2 regions of the Cupriavidus sp. OV096 genome follow, and region 1 is predicted to be linked to the other one. Evidence: riboswitches for the same ligand, from Rfam matches in the RefSeq annotation. Region 1 holds a riboswitch; the other holds the start of a gene.
What was found. Region 1 has a riboswitch for glycine ahead of gcvT (glycine cleavage system aminomethyltransferase GcvT). Riboswitches for the same ligand answer to the same signal wherever they lie in the genome.
Positions count from the first base shown of each region.

Region 2: linked by a shared signal. The riboswitch ahead of BM115_RS11100 (D-amino acid dehydrogenase) and the one ahead of gcvT (glycine cleavage system aminomethyltransferase GcvT) in region 1 are both predicted to bind glycine.

Region 1 covers NZ_FOWM01000014.1:102,305-111,387, forward strand. The annotation lists gene BM115_RS23900 (ABC transporter substrate-binding protein) at 22-1,128, shown strand; gene BM115_RS23905 (ATP-binding protein) at 1,153-2,349, opposite strand; gene BM115_RS23910 (response regulator) at 2,410-3,141, opposite strand; gene BM115_RS23915 (UvrD-helicase domain-containing protein) at 3,491-5,599, opposite strand; gene BM115_RS23920 (glycine zipper 2TM domain-containing protein) at 5,853-6,074, shown strand; glycine riboswitch at 6,194-6,281, shown strand; glycine riboswitch at 6,303-6,425, shown strand; gene gcvT (glycine cleavage system aminomethyltransferase GcvT) at 6,518-7,645, shown strand; gene gcvH (glycine cleavage system protein GcvH) at 7,749-8,129, shown strand; gene gcvP (aminomethyl-transferring glycine dehydrogenase) at 8,231-9,083, shown strand, end outside.
Region 2 covers NZ_FOWM01000004.1:186,937-196,019, forward strand. The annotation lists gene BM115_RS11070 (Bug family tripartite tricarboxylate transporter substrate binding protein) at 1-608, opposite strand, end outside; gene BM115_RS11075 (ArsR/SmtB family transcription factor) at 734-1,423, shown strand; gene BM115_RS11080 (DUF6630 family protein) at 1,457-1,963, shown strand; gene BM115_RS11085 (LysR family transcriptional regulator) at 1,985-2,995, opposite strand; gene BM115_RS11090 (PepSY domain-containing protein) at 3,215-3,481, shown strand; gene BM115_RS11095 (cytochrome b/b6 domain-containing protein) at 3,484-4,035, shown strand; glycine riboswitch at 4,111-4,209, shown strand; gene BM115_RS11100 (D-amino acid dehydrogenase) at 4,373-5,674, shown strand; tRNA gene BM115_RS11105 (tRNA-Leu) at 5,777-5,863, opposite strand; gene BM115_RS11110 (histidine kinase N-terminal 7TM domain-containing protein) at 5,922-7,514, opposite strand; gene BM115_RS11115 (hypothetical protein) at 7,611-8,144, opposite strand; gene BM115_RS11120 (MFS transporter) at 8,191-9,083, opposite strand, start outside.

The DNA.
Region 1 (9,083 bases):
GCCGCGCCGGCGCGCCGCCGCATGCTCCGGTCGTTCGGCACGCTGGCCGCGATGCTCGCGGCACCGGCCGCGTTCGCCCAGCCGCAACCGCAGCCCTCCTCGCAGCGCCGGGCGCTGGTGGTCGGCCATCTGCTGGACCGCGTGGGGCCGCAAGCGGATCTGGCGCGCGACTACCTGGCCGGCGCCAAGGTGCTGTTCGATGCGGCGAACGCCTCGGTTCAGGGGCCGCGCATCGTACACGTGGTGCGGGATGCCGATGCCAGCCCGCGCATCGCCACCTCGCAGGCCATCGGCATGGCCGAGTCGGACCATATCGACGTGCTGTTCGGCCCCGGCGACACCCTGCTGCCCACGCTGGCCACGTCGTCCGAACTGAGCCGGCGCGGCGTGCAGATCGTCGCCCCGCTCTCCGGGCTTTCGCTTGCCGCCGACAACATCTGGTTCACGCGCGCCGACTATCAGGCCGAGCTGGACGCCGCCGTGCGGCAGCTGCGCAGCTACGGCCTCAAGAACATCGTCCTGGCCGTGTCGCCCGACTTCGCCGCCGGCACGCTCGCGGCGGGCTCGCCGTGGCTCGATCGGATGGAGCGCGACCTCGGTACGCGCGCGGTGACGCTGACCGGCAGTGTCGATGACGGCGCGCGCCGCATCGCCGCGACGCGGCCCGGCGCGGTCATCGTGGCCGGCGACACGCTTGCCTACGGCGGCCTTGGCCGCGCGCTGGCCTCGCAGGGTTGGTACGGTTTTCTGGTGGGATTGTCGGCCGTGAGCCCGGCCTCGGCGCGCGAGATTCTCGGCGGCAACTACGCGGGGGGCGTGGTGGTCACGCAGGTGGCGCCCGGCCCGCAGGAATCCACGCTGCGCGTGGTCAAGGAACACGTGGCGCGGATGAAGCAGTACCTCGACGAACCGCCCTCCCCGGCCACGCTGGCCGGCTACATTGGCGCCGCCTGGCTGGTGCGCGCTGCCGGCGCGGCCAAGGCGCCGGGTGCGCTGGAATTGCGCCGCGCGCTGCAGTCGCGCATCGATGTGGGCGATTTCACGCTCGACTTCACGCGCGGGCTGCGCGGCTCTCAGTACGTGCAACTGGCGCCGATCGGCAAGTCGGGCGTGCCGCAGCGCGCCTGACCCGCGCGCCGCTATATCTATTAGTTAGTCGCGCGGCAGCGTGATGCGCACGCGCAGGCCGCCTTCGACGCGGTTGTCCAGCGTCAGCTCGCCGCCATGGCGATTGACGATATCGGCGGCAATCGACAGCCCCATCCCCACGCCGCCGGTAGCCCGGCTGCGCGACGACTCCACGCGATAGAACGGCTCCAGCACGCGCTGCAACTCGGCCGGCGGAATGCCGGGGCCGTTGTCGCAGACGTCGATCTGCACGCGCTCGGGGCTGTCCGTCAGCACGATATGCGCGGCGCCGCCGTAGCGGTGCGCGTTCTCGACGAGGTTGACCACGGCGCGGCGCAACTCCGCCGGGTAGGCCAGCAGCGGCGCGGCGGTGCCGGAGAGCCGCACGTCCTGCCCCAGTTCCTCGGCATCGTCGACGATGGCCTGGAGCAGCGCCTGCACGTCCACGCGCTGGCGCGGGCCGGTGCCGTCGTCGCGGTCACGCAGGTAATAGAGCGTGGCGTCGATCAGCCCGTTCATCTCGGCCAGATCCTGCCGCAGGCGGTAGCGCACGTCGTTGTCCTCGATGCGCTCGATGCGCAGGCTCATGCGCGTGAGCGGCGTGCGCAGGTCGTGCGAGACTGCCGCCAGGAAGCGCGACTGCTGCGCCAGCTGCGTGCGGATGCGTTGCTGCATCAGGTTCAGCGCCTTGGTGGCGGCGCGCGCTTCGGCCGGACCCGCATCATCGTCGAGTGGCGGGGCGTGCACATCCTGGGCCAGCCGGTTCGCACCGGTGGCCAGCCGCTGCACCGGCCGCGCGAGCAATCGCGCGCCCACCCACGACGAAATCACGATGGCGATGAACTGGAAGATCAGGCCAGGATGCAGGGGCCAGAGTCCGTGCCAGGGGGGGAAGTGGCGCTGCGGTCCGGGCGGCTCCCCGCGCCGGTCGGGATGGCCGGGACGGAACATGCCGCGCTCCCCGGCCGGGCCGCCCTCGCCCGCCTCCTCGTCTTCCTCGAAACGCGGGCCGCGCTGCGACGGCTCGGGGCGGTGGAATGGCTTGCCGGCGGCGGCGGCCTCCGAGGCCGCCTCGCGCATGCGTTCCTCCCAGCGCGGCGAGCCGGGGCGCGGGAACAGGCCCTCGATGACGGTCACGCCAAGCACGTGCACGGCCACCATGATCGCGGCCATGACCAGGAACAGCCGCAGGAACATCGAATCGAAAAGGTGGCGCCGCATGGTGGGGTCTGTCCGGACGCCGGCGGTGGCGTTCGGCGGCGGGGGGGACGCGGCCATGCGTCAGGAATCCACGTTGACCGTGAAGACGTAGCCCTCGCCCCGCACCGTGCGGATCAGCGCCGAGTCGCGCGGATCGTCGCGCAGTTTCTGGCGCAGGCGCGAGACCAGCAGGTCGATGCTGCGATCGAACACGTCGAGGTCGCGACCGCGTGCCTGGTTGATGAGCAGTTCGCGATCCAGCACGCGGTTCGGGTGCTCGATGAAGGTCAGCAACAGGCGGAACTCGGCGTTCGACAGCGGCACGACCGTGTCTTCCTCGTCGAGCAACTGGCGCAGCGTGGTGTTGAGCCGCCACGCGCCAAACTTGACCTCGTGCCCCGCCGGGGTAGGTGCCGAACGACGCACATCGGCCCGGCTGCGCCGCAGCACCGTGTGGATGCGCGCCACCAGTTCACGCATCTCGAACGGCTTGGTCACGTAGTCGTCCGCCCCCACCTCGAGTCCGACCACACGGTCGGCCAGTTCGGCGCGGGCGGTCAGCATGATTACGGGGATGTCCGTGCGCTCGCGGATCTCGCGACACAGCGTCAGGCCGTTCTCGCCGGGCAGCGAGAGGTCCAGGATGACCAGGTCATAGTGATGCTGCGCCATGGCCGTGCGCATCGACGCCCCGCCTTCGGCCCCATCGGCCGCCATGCCGAACGTGGCCAGGTATTCGGCCAGCATGGCGCGGATCTGGGGATCGTCGTCGACGATCAGCAGGCGGGTAGGCAAGGCGGGAGTGAGGTCCATGGCAAAGCGGGAGGGATGGGAAACGCCGGCGGGCGACGGCCTGCGCAACGACCGGCGGTCAACTGTACCAGTTTGCAATATTCGCGCTGTGGCGGCTTTGTATCAGGTTCGATACGTGCGCTGTGGATAACTTCGCCTGACAAAACGACGCCCCCGGCACTGCCGCGCCGGGAGCGTTCAACAGGGAAGAGCCAGGCACGCAAGCGTACCCAGCCGCACCGCTAACCGAAGGGCAGGCGCGGCACGGCGCCAGTCGCCGAGGCGTCTGACGCGTCGCCATATTAGAAAGCGCGAGGCGCGCGGTCTTGTCTGCCTTGTATCGGCCGTGATGCTTGGTAGGGGATGCGACTCAACCCGTCACCGGCTTGCCGGGTGCGCCCGGCGTACCCAGCAGCGCCTTGAGATTGGCCAGCCGGTCCTTGGGGCTCATGGCCGGGGTCTCGTCGACGGGAGCCGGCGCTTCTTCGAGTTTCATTTCGGCGATGAAGCGCGAGGGTTCGCAGGAGTAGGTGTCCCGGGCGCGTTTGCGCTTCTTGCACCAGCTGATCTGGAGGCTGCGCTGGGCGCGGGTGATGCCAACGTACATCAGCCGGCGCTCTTCCTCGATCTTCTCGTCGCTCATGTCTTCGTCCTCGCGCGCGTGGGGCAGGATGCCCTCCTCCACGCCCACCAGGAACACGTGCGGATATTCGAGGCCCTTGGACGCGTGGAGCGTGGAGAGCCGCACCGCGTCCGGGTCTTCCTCGCGGCCTTCGAGCATGCTCATCAGCGCCACGGTCTGTGTCAGTTCGAGCAGGTTCTTGCCTTCGTCGCCAAAGCCGTCGGCGTTGTCGAAGCCGGTGGCCTCGCCCTCCCCGGCCTCGGGTTCCGGGCGCGTGCCCTTGCGCTTGAGCCAGTCGAGGAATTCAAGCGTATTGGTCCAGCGCGACTGGGCCTGGCGCTCGTCGAAGGTATCGTACAAGTACGATTCATAGTGGATGCCGGCCATCATGTCGTCGAGCAGCACGGTGGCCGGATCGGTCTTGGCGCGGTCCGCCAGGCGCACCATCGACTCGCAGAACACGCGCAACGGCTCCAGCTGGCGCGGCTGGAGCTTGCCTTCGATGCCGCCCATCATGGCGGCCTCGAACAGCGACACCTTGGCCTGCCCCGCGAACGTGCCGAGCGCCTCCAGCGTGGTGTTGCCCACGCCGCGCTTGGGCGTGGTGATGGCGCGGATGAACGCGGGATCGTCGTCCGGATTGGCGATCAGCCGCAGGTAGGCGCAGATGTCCTTGATCTCCGCCTTGTCGAAGAAGCTCTGGCCGCCGGACAGCACGTACGGAATCCGCTCGCGCCGCAGGATCTGCTCGAACAGCCGCGCCTGATGGTTACCGCGATACAGGATGGCGTAGTCGCGGAACTGCGCGCGGCGCTCGAACTTGTGGGCGGACAGGCGGAACACCACGGACTCGGCCTCGTGCTCCTCGTCGTTCATCGGATGGATGGCGATGGGGTCGCCCATGCCGTGCTCCGACCACAGCTTCTTGTCGAACAGCTTGGGATTGTTGGCGATGACCGCGTTGGCCGCCTCCAGGATGCGCACCGTCGAGCGGTAGTTCTGTTCGAGCTTGACGACCTTGAGGTCCGGGAAATCGGTCTGCAGGCCGCGCAGGTTGTCCAGCGTGGCGCCGCGCCAGCCGTAGATGGCCTGGTCGTCGTCGCCCACGGCCGTGAACGCCGGCGCGCGCAGGTGCGAGCCGCCGGCCAGCAGCTTGAGCAGCGCGTACTGGCAGGCGTTGGTGTCCTGGTATTCGTCGACGAGGAAGTAGCGCAGGCGGTTCTGCCATTTCAGGCGCACGGCCTCGTCGCGCGCGAACAGCTCGGCGGGCAGGCGGATCAGGTCGTCGAAATCCACCGCCTGGTAGGCGTGCAGCGTGGCCACGTAATTGCGGTAGACCATGGCGGCCTGGTGCTCGTCGGCATTGGCGGCCTGGGCCAGCGCGGTCTCCGGATCGATCATGCCGTTCTTCCACAGCGAGATCGTGCCCTGCACGCTACGGATCAGCTTCTTGTCCGTGGTGGCGAGCTGCTCCTGCACCAGTCCGAAGCAGTCGTCCGAATCCATGATCGAGAACTGCGGCTTCAGGCCGACGTGCTCCGCCTCCATCCGCAAAATCTGCACGCCGAGCGAGTGGAAGGTACAGACGGTGAGCTGCTTGAGCGGAATCCGCTTGCCCTCGCGCGTGGTCTTGCCCTCCATCAGCTTGCCGATGCGCTCCTGCATCTCTTTCGCCGCCTTGTTCGTGAAGGTGACGGCGGCGATGTGACGCGGCTCGAAGCCCTTGTCCTCGATCAGGTGGGCGATCTTTTGCGTGATGACGCGCGTCTTGCCGGACCCGGCGCCCGCGAGGACGAGGCAGGGCCCGTCCAGATAGCGAACGGCTTCGGATTGGGCGGCGTTGAGTCCGTGGGTCATAGGTGGGCGGGTGCCGGATGGCGCACGCTTGGCGGGCGCGCGAAAGGCGTCGATGTTAACACGCAGGGTGGCCTGCGCCGGTGCCTGATGACGGACATCAAGGACGCAAGTGCTACCAGTGTTTCATCGCGGTAACACTTCGTAAAAGTGACGTCCGAGGGGACATCCGGGGCATGGAGATTGCCTCATACGGTCATGCGGGACCGGCGGCGACGCCGTCCTGATGACAAATTCGGCACATTCGGAGGCGATCATGAAAACAATGCGAACCCTGGCGAAAATCACGCTGATCGGTGTCACGCTGGCGGCCTTTGGCGGCTGCGCGGACATGAGCCCCAAGACCCGCAACACCGCCATTGGCGCGGGCGTTGGCGCGCTCGGCGGCGCGGCGCTGACCAACGGCAGCGCGCTCGGCACGGTGGGTGGCGCGGCGGTGGGTGGCGTGGTGGGTAACGTCGTCACGAAGGATCGTTGATCCGGCGCGGGTAGTCCTTACCTCAGGCGGCAGGAATTACAGCCAGCCCCCTCCCCGGCGCCTAGCAAGGTGGCGTCGGCGCCGCGTTGACAAAGGTCAACCCGTCCCGTACATTCACGCGCATCCAACCGGGAGAGCGCGCAGCCATTGCGCCGCCGAAGGGGTATCACCCGAAAACTCTCAGGCACCACGGACCGGTCGGATCGGCATGCAACATGCACACGATGCATGCCGCACTCTGGAGAGCGACACCCGCCCGTGCCAACGCATGGCGAGCGTGTCCACCGAAGGGGCGCGCGATGCGGCAAGCTGCATCGTAATCTCTCAGGTATCGAGGACAGAGGGGTCATCCGCCGCGGCGGATTGGTGGCATTGCCATCGATCCCCACGGCGGATGACCCTTTTTTCGTTTTCGCTGCCGTATTCGCTCCAGAGGATTTCCCATGACGCTCCAGGCCACGCCCCTTAACGCCATCCACCGCTCGCTCGGTGCCCGCATGGTCGATTTCGGCGGCTGGGACATGCCGGTCAACTACGGCTCCCAGATCGAGGAACACAACGCGGTGCGCGGCGATGCCGGCATGTTCGATGTCTCGCACATGTGCGTGGTGGACCTGTCCGGCCCCAACACGCGCGCCTTCCTGCGCGGCCTGCTGGCCAACAACGTCGACAAGCTCCAGACCCCGGGCAAGGCCCTGTATGCGTGCATGCTCGACGAAAAGGGCGGCGTCATCGACGACCTGATCGTCTATTTCTTCGCCGAAGACCGCTTCCGCCTGGTGGTGAACGCCAGCACGGCGCTGGGCGACATCGAATGGATCACGGCCCGCAACGCGGCCACCGGCAGCGGCGTGACGATCACCCCGCGCCGGGGCGACGTGGCGCCGGCCGGCGTGGGCAAGCTGGCGATCATCGCCGTGCAGGGCCCGAACGCGCGCGCCAAGGTGCACGAGGCCTTCCCGTCGACCCAGCCGGCCGACGCACTCAAGCCGTTCAACGCGGTGGTGGTGCGGGACCCGATGGTCGGCGAGCTGATGGTGGCCCGCACCGGCTACACCGGCGAGGACGGCTTCGAGCTGGTGGTGGAGGCCGAGAACGTGGCCGGCATCTGGGAAAAGCTGCAGTCCGTGGGCGTGCGCCCGGCCGGACTGGGCGCGCGTGACACGCTGCGCCTGGAAGCCGGCATGAACCTGTACGGCCAGGACATGGACATCCACACCTCGCCGCTCGACGCCGGCCTGGCCTGGACCGTCGACCTGCAGAGCGAGCGCGATTTCATCGGCAAGTCGGCGCTGCTGGCAGCCGGACAACATAAGACATTTGCCGGCCTGATCCTGCGCGACAAGGGCGGTGTGCTGCGTGCGCACCAGAAGGTGATCACCCCCGCCGGCGACGGCGAGATCACGAGCGGCACCTTCAGCCCGTCCCTCTCCCAATCCATTGCCTTTGCCCGGCTGCCGCAGGGCGTTGTGCCCGGCACCGAGGTCCAGGTCGAGATTCGTGACCGCAAACTGACCGCGACTGTGGTTAAACTGCCGTTTGTGCGCAATGGCAAGGCACTCGTGAGCTGAGGCATCCGCCCGGCTGACACCAACGGTCGCCATCACGCCTGCCCGGCTGGCCCCGGCAGGCGAACCGAAACAAGACAAACACTGCATTCCCGGAGAATCCGTCATGAATTTCCCTGCTGACCTGAAGTACACCGAATCGCACGAATGGGTGCGCGTTGAAGCCGACGGCACGCTGACGATCGGCATTACCGACCACGCGCAGGACGCGCTGGGCGACATCGTCTTCCTGGAACTGCCCGAAGTGGGCAAGTCGGTCGGCGCCGGCGACGCGCTGGCCGTGGTGGAGTCCGTGAAGGCCGCTTCCGACATCTACGCCCCGGTGGCCGGCGAAGTCATCGCCGTGAACGAGGCCGCCAGCGCCGCGCCGGAATCCGTCAACGCCAACGCCTTCGACGCGTGGCTGTTCAAGCTGAAGCCGGCCAATGGCGACGATGTGAACGGCCTGATGAACGTCGACGCCTACAAGGCCAGCGTCGGCGCCTGACGCGCTGCACCAGCCGTCTCCCGAGCCAGGAGACGGCGCCCGAGATGCCCGCGCGGCGGCCAGGCTGACCACCTGCCGCCCCGCCCCACGAGACACTTGCCATGAACGCCCCTCTTCCCATGAACGCCGCCCAAGGTAGCCGGCCCACGCTGGCCGAACTGGAGGCGCGCGACGCCTTCGCCGCCCGTCATATCGGCCCGGATGCCGCCGAACAGCAACACATGCTCAAGGTCCTTGGCTACGAGACACGCGCCGCGCTGATCGACGCCGTGGTGCCCGCCGCCATCCGCCGCCGCGACGGCATGCCGCTCGGCGAATTCACCGAGCCGCTGACCGAGGAAGCCGCGCTGGCCAAGCTGCGCGGGCTGGCGAACAAGAACCGCGTGCTCAAGAGCTTCATCGGGCAGGGTTACTACAACACGCTCACGCCGGGCGTCATCCTTCGCAATATCTTCGAGAATCCGGCCTGGTACACGGCCTACACGCCGTACCAGCCCGAGATCTCGCAGGGCCGCCTGGAGGCGATGCTGAACTTCCAGCAGATGGTCACGGACCTGACCGGGCTGGACATCGCCAATGCGTCGATGCTGGACGAAGGCACCGCTGCCGCCGAGGCGATGACGCTGCTCCAGCGCGTGAACAAGCACGCCTCGAACACGTTCTACGTGGCGGACGACGTGCTGCCGCAGACGCTGGAAGTGGTACGCACGCGCGCGCTGCCGCTGGGCATCGAGGTCAAGGTCGGCCCCGCCGCCGAGGCCGCCGGCGCCCATGCCTTCGGCGTGCTGCTGCAATACCCGGGCGTGAACGGCGATGTGGCCGACTACCGTGCCATCGCCGATGCCGTGCACGCCGCTGGCGGGCTGGTGGTGGCGGCGGCGGACCTGCTGGCGCTGACGCTGATCGTCGCGCCGGGCGAATGGGGCGCCGACGTGGCCGTGGGCAACTCGCAGC
Region 2 (9,083 bases), on a different contig from region 1:
GCGATGAACATGTCCACCTGTCCGCCCATCAGGTCCTGCACGGCGGGCGCGCCGCCCTTGTATGGCACGTGGCGCAGGCGGATGCCCGCTTCGCGCTGGAATAGCGCGCCAACCACGTGCGTGCTGCTACCCACGCCCGCAGACGCAACGGTGAACTTCTCCGGCTCGCGCTTGGCCGCTGCCTGCAGATCCGCGACCGATTTGAAGGGAGAGCTGGCATTGACCACCAGCAGGTTCGGGGTGGAGACCATCGTGCTCAGGTAGGCCACGTCCTTGAGCGGGTCGAATGGCATCTTGGGAGAAATGAACGGTGCGTAGACCATCGCGCCCGTACCGGCCATGCCCAGCGTATAGCCGTCTGCCGTGGCACGCGTCACGCCCGAGATACCCACGAGCCCCCCGGCGCCGGGCCGGTTCTCCACGACGATCGTCTGCCCGATCCGCGTGGTCATGGACTTGGCGAGCGTGCGCGCCATCACGTCAGCCGGCCCGCCGGCCGCGAACGGCACCACCAGAACGATCGGCCGGTCCGGATAGGCCGCCTGCGCAGGGCTGACCGTCAACAGGGCAGCCGTCCACAGCGAGTACATCATCAGGCGCAACATCATGTCTCCTTTATTAGAACTGCCTGGATATTTGTGGACATAGTATTTTATATCGTTGCGTTTGTCCACTATATGGTTGTACGCATCTCGCTCTATACTTCATCCGTCGTTTCACTCCGCACTGAACTATGGAATACGCTCCTGGCATCAGCCAGCTTGCTGGGCTGCTGGCCGACCCCGGCCGTGCGGCCATGTTGTGGGCGTTGATGGATGGCAGCGCGCGGCCGGCCGGCGAACTGGCGATGATTGCCGGGCTGTCGGCCTCGTCCACCAGCGGCCATCTCGCCCGCATGTCCGAAGGCGGCCTGCTCGCCGTGGAGACGCGTGGGCGCAATCGCTATTACCGGCTGGCCACGCCGGAAATTGGTGTGGCCATCGAGGCGCTTGCGTCGGCGTCGCTGGCCAGCCAGCCGCCGCGCGTGCGTGCCGTGCCGGTCTCCCGCACGGCGCCGCCGGCGCTGCGACAGGCTCGCACCTGTTATGACCATCTGGCTGGGGAACTTGCGGTGGGTCTTTTCGAACGAATGTCCGAAGCGGGCTGGCTGATCGTGTCGGGCAGCGCCGTCGACCTCAGCGCCCCCGGCGCGGAGGCGATGGGGCAGCTTGGCATCGACCTGGGCGCCACCCGCCGCAAGCGCCGGCAGTTCGCCTGCACCTGCCCGGACTGGAGCGAACGCAAGCCCCATCTGGGCGGGGCGCTCGGCGCGGCGCTGCTCGACAGCCTGCTGGCACGCGGATGGATCGAGCGTACGGACACGTCGCGCGCCCTGCGCGTGACGCCTCGCGGCCAGCGCGAAATCGTGAACGTGGCAGCCTGACGGATATGAATACCGAAGCCAGAGGAGGAGCAGATGGCAATTGAACTGGACGACGACGCGCAAGACGCCATCAGCCGGCTATTCGCGCTGATTAACCTCGGCGACAGCGCCCAGACCAGCCGGCAGTTTTCGCTGTTCGAGGAAGCGCTGGAAGACGCCGAGGAAGACGAGATCGATGCCGCCGGCCTGCTGTGGCAGGTCAAGGACATCATCGATTGGGAATCCGGCTTTTATGTCGACTGGAAAGACGCCGAGTCCTTTATCGGCTGCCTGAACCAGCTTTGCGAGCGGATCGACCTCGAGGTGGACTGGGGCACCGAGGACACCGAGGACGAAGACTTCCTGGAGGGCACGAGCGTGCCCGAGCTGATGGAGATCGTCGCCACGCAGCTACGCATGGCCGGCTACACGCTCTGGAACTGGGATACCGGCGGCGACGCCTACGGCGGCTGGATCACGCGCAGCGAAGACGACGAAGAGATACTCGAGATCGCCGACACGCTCGGCTTCGACATCCGTCCCGGCGACCAGCCCTACTGACCGACCGGCTCGCCTGGAAACTCAGTCGAGCCCGATCACCACCGCGCCGCCGTCACCGTCCGGGGTATCGGCGATGTCGGCGCTGTCCGATCCATCCGTGCCCCCCAGCGCCTTGGCGCGCGGTGCCGGGCGCCGGGTCTCCGGCACGCCCAGCGTTTCCTCGAGCACAGTGAGGAAGGCCCGCACGCTCGGCGGCATCAGCTTGCGCGCGGGCATCAGCACGTACACCTTCAGCGGCGACGACGTATAGCCGGGCAGCACGCGCACCAGTTGGCCGTGCACCAGATGCTCGTGCACGAAGCGGGGCGACATGCGCGCCACGCCCAGCCCATCCAGCGCGGCCTTGAGCCGGACTTCAGCGTTATGCGTGGAGATGCGCGGCGAGACGTCCATGGCGAAGGTTTCCACCCCATCGCGCAGGAATTCCCATTGCACATCGTCGAGGTTGCCGAGCGTCGGCCAGCCCTTCAGGTCCTGCGGCGCGCGCGGCAGGCCGTGCTCGCGGATCAGCGCGGGCGCCGCATAGAACGCACGCTCGATCAGCACCACGCGCTTGCTCGCGAACGAGCTGTCGTGGAGGTTGGTGTCGGTCATGACGAAGGCGAGGTCATAGCCGTGGCGAATCAGGTCGGGCTGGTCCCAGCTCATGTCCAGTTCCACATGCAGCGACGGGTGCAGCTTAAGTAACCTGGAGAGCGAGGCGGACAGGTGCTGCGAACCCACCTCGTAAGGCGTGGCGATGCGCAGCGTGCCGCTGACCTCGGCACTCACCGAGGCGGCCTCGGCGCTGATCTCGCGCAACTCGCCAAACAGGGGCGCCACGCGGTCATAGAGCTGCTGGCCGCGCTGGGTCACGCGCACGCGCCGCGTGGTCCGCTCGAACAGGCGCACACCAAGCTGGGTTTCCAGCCGGGCAACCGCCGCGCTGGCCGATGACTTGGGCACTTCCGCCAGTTCGGCGCCCTGCGTGAAGCCGCCCCCTTCCACCACGCGGCAGAAGATTTCCCAGTCTTTCCAGTCGATCGATTTCATGCAGACACCTTCGTCACCCACGCCCTGTGGGCGAGGCGGAATTGTCCCACAGCCCGGACAATCCCGCTGCCGACGTTCACGCCGATAGCCGCCGCGCCGGGCGGCGCGCACGGCATTTGATGCAGGTCATCGTGCGGGAAAACATTGATTGGGAATTGTTCTTGTTACCGCGTACGATTCCGGCATCCGCCCCGGATGGGGCTTCTTGCGGGAGCTGCAATGCTGAAAGTGGCCGTACTTCTCATCGCCGGTGCGTTTTCCACGGGGGCCTTCGCGGGCGCCAAGTGCGACAAGCATCCGAAGTCCGAATGGATGCCCGAGGCCGACGCCAAGGCCAAGATCGCGGCCCAGGGCTACAACATCAAGAAGTTCAAGGTGGACGGCAACTGCTACGAGATCTATGGCACCACCAAGGACGGCAAGAAGGCCGAGATCTACTTCGACACGAAGACGCTCGACATCGTGAAGTCCGAGATCGAGAAGTAAGCATGTCGGTGCCGGCCGGCCAGCTGCGCAATACCACCACGCTCCGCGTCTGGGACGTGGTGGTGCGGCTCACGCACTGGAGCGTGGCGGCCATCGTCTGCTACGACCTCATCGACGATTCCGGCGACCAGATGCACCGCGTGCTGGGCTACGTGGCCGCCGGACTTGTGCTGTTTCGCATTCTCTGGGGCTTCATCGGCAGCGAACACGCGCGCTTCCGCGCCTGGCTGCCGCGCCCCGCCGGCGTGCTGGCCCATGCCCGGGCCATGGCCCGACGCCGCACGCCGCGCTTCATCAGCCACACCCCGCTCGGCGCGGTGATGATGCTGGCGATGTGGACCCTGATCCTGCTGCTCGCCGTTACCGGCTGGCTCTCCCGCTTCGACGCGTTCTGGGGCGAGGACTGGCCCATCGACATCCATCGCTGGCTCTCCAACACGCTGCTCGGGCTGGTGGTGGTGCACGCGCTGGTGGCCATCGTTACCAGCGTGGCCGGCAAGGAAAACCTGGTCGGGGCGATGATCACCGGCCGCAAGCCGCGCGACCTCGACTAACCTGGGGTTGCCGCGCCGGCGCCGCCCGTGGCATAGTAGCCCCGTCATACCGCATCACCCGCCATACCCGTTTTACCCGCGTTATCGGGAGAGACTGTGCCTGCCGCCCGGCAGGCCGGCGCCGAAGGAGCAACCGCCCCGGAAACTCTCAGGCCAAAGGACCGGTAACGCCATTGCACTCTGAAGAACCCCGGCTCGCGTCAGCCGACGGTACCGAAGGAGCAAGCGATGCGCCCGCGCGCATCGTGAATCTCTCAGGTCAAGGACAGAGGGGGCGTGCGTCGCGCATGGTGCGCCACGTACCCCCCATCCACGACGTCCTGGAAGACCTGACAACATGAAGACAATCGCTGTCATCGGCGGTGGCATCACCGGCGTGACGACCGCTTACGCCCTCGCCAAACGTGGTTTCGCGGTCACACTGCTCGAGCGCCATCGCTACGCCGCCATGGAAACCTCGTTCGCCAATGGCGGCCAGCTCTCCGCGTCGAACGCCGAGGTCTGGACCCACCGCTCCACGCTGGTCAAGGGCATCAAGTGGATGCTCCGCAACGACGCGCCGCTGCTCGTGAACCCCCGCCCCACCTGGCACAAGCTGAGCTGGTTCGCCGCGTTCATCGCCGCCATGCCGCACTACCGGGCCAACACGATCGAGACCGCCCGCCTGGCCATCGCCGCCCGCGCACACCTGTTCGACTGGGCCGAGGCGGAAGGCATCGACTTCGATCTCAAGCGGCAGGGCATCCTCCATATCTACCGGGACAAGGCCGGCTTCGACCATGCCGGCGAGGTCTCCACGCTGCTGGCCGAGGGCGGCCTGCCGCGCCGCGCGGTCACACCCGAGGAAATGCGCGCGATCGAGCCGACGCTGGCCGGCCAGTACTACGGCGGCTACTACACCGAGAGCGACGCCACCGGCGACATCCACAAGTTCACCTCCGGCCTGGCCGCGGCGGCCCAGCGGCTGGGCGTGGTCACGCGCTACAGCCAGGACGTGCAGTCGGTCAACTCGGACGGCCGCACGGCCACCATCACCGTCCGCGACGGTAATCAGACAAGTTCGACAACCTTCGACGCCGTAGTGGTCTGCGCCGGCGTGGCCAGCCGGCAGTTCGCCACGCAACTGGGCGACCGCGTGAACATCTACCCGGTGAAGGGCTATTCGATCACGGTGAACTTGCCCGACGCCGCCAGCCAGGCTGCGGCGCCCACGGTCAGCCTGCTCGACGACGAGACCAAGCTCGTGACCAGCCGGCTCGGCGTGGACCGTTTCCGCGTGGCCGGCACGGCCGAGTTCAACGGCATCGACCGCGACATCCGCGCGGACCGCATCCGGCCCCTGATCGACTGGGTCAACACCTGCTTCCCCGGCGTGAGCACGCGCAGCGTGGTGCCGTGGGCAGGGCTGCGGCCGATGATGCCGAACATGATGCCGCGCGTGGGGCGCGGACGGCAGGCCAACGTGTTCTACAACACGGGCCACGGGCATCTGGGGTGGACGTTGTCGGCGGTGACGGCCGAGATGGTGGGCGATGTCATCCGGCAGGCGGCGGTACCGCGTGCTTTCTCCCCTCTCCCGCTTGCGGGAGAGGGGTTGGGGGAGAGGGCCGGCGTGACCGGACGCGATATCGCTGCCTGAACCGCCAGCCCTCTCCCCCGCCCCTCTCCCTGAGGGAGAGGGGCGACAACCATCGCGCCAACGAAAAAGGCCCCGCTTGCGCGGGGCCTTTTTCTTCAATCTTGGTGCCCAGGAGAGGACTCGAACCTCCACAGTGTTGCCACCGCTAGGACCTGAACCTAGTGCGTCTACCAATTCCGCCACCTGGGCAAGGTGAGCGGCGCATTCTACAGGAGCTTGCGGATTTTGCAAGCCCCTGCGCGTGCCACTATGCCTGCAGGCCCATGTAGATCTTCCCGTCCTGGACGAAGCGATTGCGCCCGGCGCGCTTGGCCTGGTACATCGCGCTGTCCGCGCGGTGCAGCAGCGGCTCCAGCCGTGGCGCGTCCGGCACCGTACAGGCCGCGCCCACGCTAATCGTGACGAAGGGCTGCACTGGCGTGCCGTTGTGCGGGATCTCCAGGTCGCGCACCGCCGCCACCATGCGGCGCGCCACGTTGCGCGTCTCGTCCTGCGAGGCGTCCGGCAGCACCACCGCGAATTCCTCGCCGCCCAGCCGCGCGCAGAACTGCTCGCCCACCAGCACGCTGGTCAGCGCGGTCGCCACCCGGCGCAGGCAATCGTCGCCGCAGGGGTGGCCGTACAGGTCGTTGTATTGCTTGAAGAGGTCCACATCGAGAATCAGCAGCCCGATCGGCTCGCCCGCCTCGAAGGCCCGGGTCACGGCCAGCAGCGACTCGCGCTGGAAGAAACGCCGGTTGGGGATGCCGGTCAGCGCGTCGATGTCGAGGTCCGCCTCCACGCGCGAGAGCTTCGCCTCGGTCTGGCCGAGCTGGGCCGTCAGCGCCAGTTCGCGCGACTGGTAGCGGCTGATGTCGCGCATGAAGACCAGCGTGCCGATGCGCTTGCCGTCCAGCCGCATCACCGGCTCCGCCGTCACCTCGTAGTGCGCGCCCTGGGGAATGTAGGGGATGGCGCCGACGTCGGCCCCCGCCTCGCGCGGCTGGCGCAGCGCCTCGTCCCATACGGCCGGCATCGGCTGCCCCCGGCGCAGGTCGGGCACCAGCCGCAGGGCGGCCGGGTTGAACTCGACGAGCCGCCCCTTCGCGTCGACGATCACGCAGCCGTCGCCAATCGTGTCGAACACGCGCAGCCGCGCGTAGTGGCCGATGTCGTCCAGATGGGTACGCAGCGCACAGATCCAGACCACCACCGTCATCAGGGAAAACGTGGCCGGGGTCAGGTCGCCGCCGAGCGGGCTGGTCCAGCGCTGCAGGTAGGCCATGTGGGTGAGCAGCGGCAAGGTGAGGCTGCTGGCCACGATGGCCCGGCCCCGCCGGGTCAGCGCCGCATTGGGCACCTCGGCCGTGAGCAGGAAAACCAGGCTTAGCAGCAGCATGAAGTAGGTCCACGCCGCCACCACCACGTAGCCGGGGCCATGGTGGAAGATCGCGCCCGGCGAGACGCCGGCCGGCATCAGGTCGATGCGCGTCCAGATCAGGTGATGCCGCTCGTTGGTCAGCACCATCACCACCGACGCCACGGCGGCCAGCACCGGCAGCCACAGGCGCGACCACGGCACCACGTAGCGCGGCCGGCTCAGGTGGATCATCGCCACCAGCCAGCCGATGGGCACCATCACGATGCCCGCGTACTGGGCCTTGGCCCAGAAGATGCGCCCGTCCAGATCGGTCGAGCTGACTTCGAGCAGCCGGCCGCCGCTCCAGATGGCCACGCCGCCGGCCAGCACGAGGAAAGCCTTGATCGTGGGATCGTCGCGGCGCGGCCAGGTGGCGATAACCATGCCCACGCTGCACACCACGGCTATGGTCAGGCAAAGGACAAGAGGGTACGAGGGCATGAGAACGGCGGGGAACCTGATAATAACCGCCGCGCCCGACATGGCGGAGGCGCCCCATTATAGGGGCTAGCCGGGGCGCCACCCCATCGCCCTCACTTACTTGGAGCGGCTGCGGTCCCCGCCGCGCGAGTCCATGATGATCATGGTGCGGTCCAGCACGCCGGCGTCATCGAAATAGACGCTGAAGTGCGCCGGCAGGTTGCCGGCCATGTACATCCGATAGCTCCATGCCTCGCGCTTCATCAGGGCGAAGTACTGCACCGGCTCGCGCGGGAGGCCGAAGCGCTCGGCGATGTCGCGCTTGGTCCAGACCCCGGGGCGCGCCTCGTAGATCTCCTTCTCGGTCAGGGTCTGGCGGAAGCCGGCCAGCTTGCCGGCGGCGTCGAAGTCGGCCGCGTAGACCTCGAAGCCGTAGGGCTGCTTGGAATAGATCCAGCGCTGGGTGCCGTCGGCCAGTTGGTAGGTCTCGGTCGGGTTGCCGAATGTCTCGCGTACCGAGCTTTGCGGGCTGCCGAGCATCGACTGGGCGGTCTGCACCGGCTGGAGCGTGGCGCAGCCGCCGAGGACCACGGCGGCCAGGGCGGCAAGGAGGGCGACGCGGACGGCGCGCCCGGAAATCGGGTTGGGCATGGCATGTCTCCAGAGTCCATGCCAAGCATAGCCCAGCCGGCCGAACTCAGCGTTGCGGCTGCGGCCAGCCCGCGCGGACGATCTCCCGGTCGTCGATCGGCCAGTGCAGCGCGGCGGCCACCACCCCGAGCGCCATCGCCCCCATCCACACCAGGTCGTAGGAGCGCGTGGCCTCAAACACCACCCCGCCCAGCCAGACCCCGAGGAACGAGCCAAGCTGATGGCCGAAGAACACGAAGCCGAACAGCGTGGTGATGTAGCGCACGCCGAAGACCTGCGAGACGATGCCGCTGGTCAGCGGCACGGTGCCGAGCCAGAGGAAGCCCATCACCGCCGCAAACCCGTAAAGCGTGGCGGCGCTGAGGGGCAGCAGCACGAACAGCGCCATCGCCGCCGTTCGTACTAAATAGATACCGGCCAGCAGATACTTGCGCGAATGCCGCCCGCCCAGCACGCCGAACCAGTACGTCCCGGCGATATTGGCCAGCGCGATGATCGCCAGCGCCGCCATGCCTTCGGACGGCTGCATGCCCTTGTCCCGCAGGTAGGCCGGCAGGTGATTGGCGATAAAAGCCAACTGAAAGCCACATGCGAGGAAGCCGAGGTTGAGCAGCCAGAAGCCCGAATGGCGGAAGGCCTCGCGCACCGCCCCGAGCAGCGGCGGCTGGGCGCCCCCGGCACCGGCACCGCTGGCGGGGTGCGTCCGATCCTGGAATGGCAGCGCCAGCGGGAGCATGGCGGCGGCGGTCACGGCCAGGATCACCAGCGCGCCGCGCCAGCCGGCCTGGAGGATCATCACCTGCGCGCCCGGCACCAGCAGGAACTGGCCGATGCCACCCATCGCTCCGGCGAGCCCCAGCGCCCGGCTGCGCTGCGCCGGCGCGATCATCCGGCTCAAGGCGCCGTAGACCACGCCGAAGGTGGTGCCGGACAGCGCCA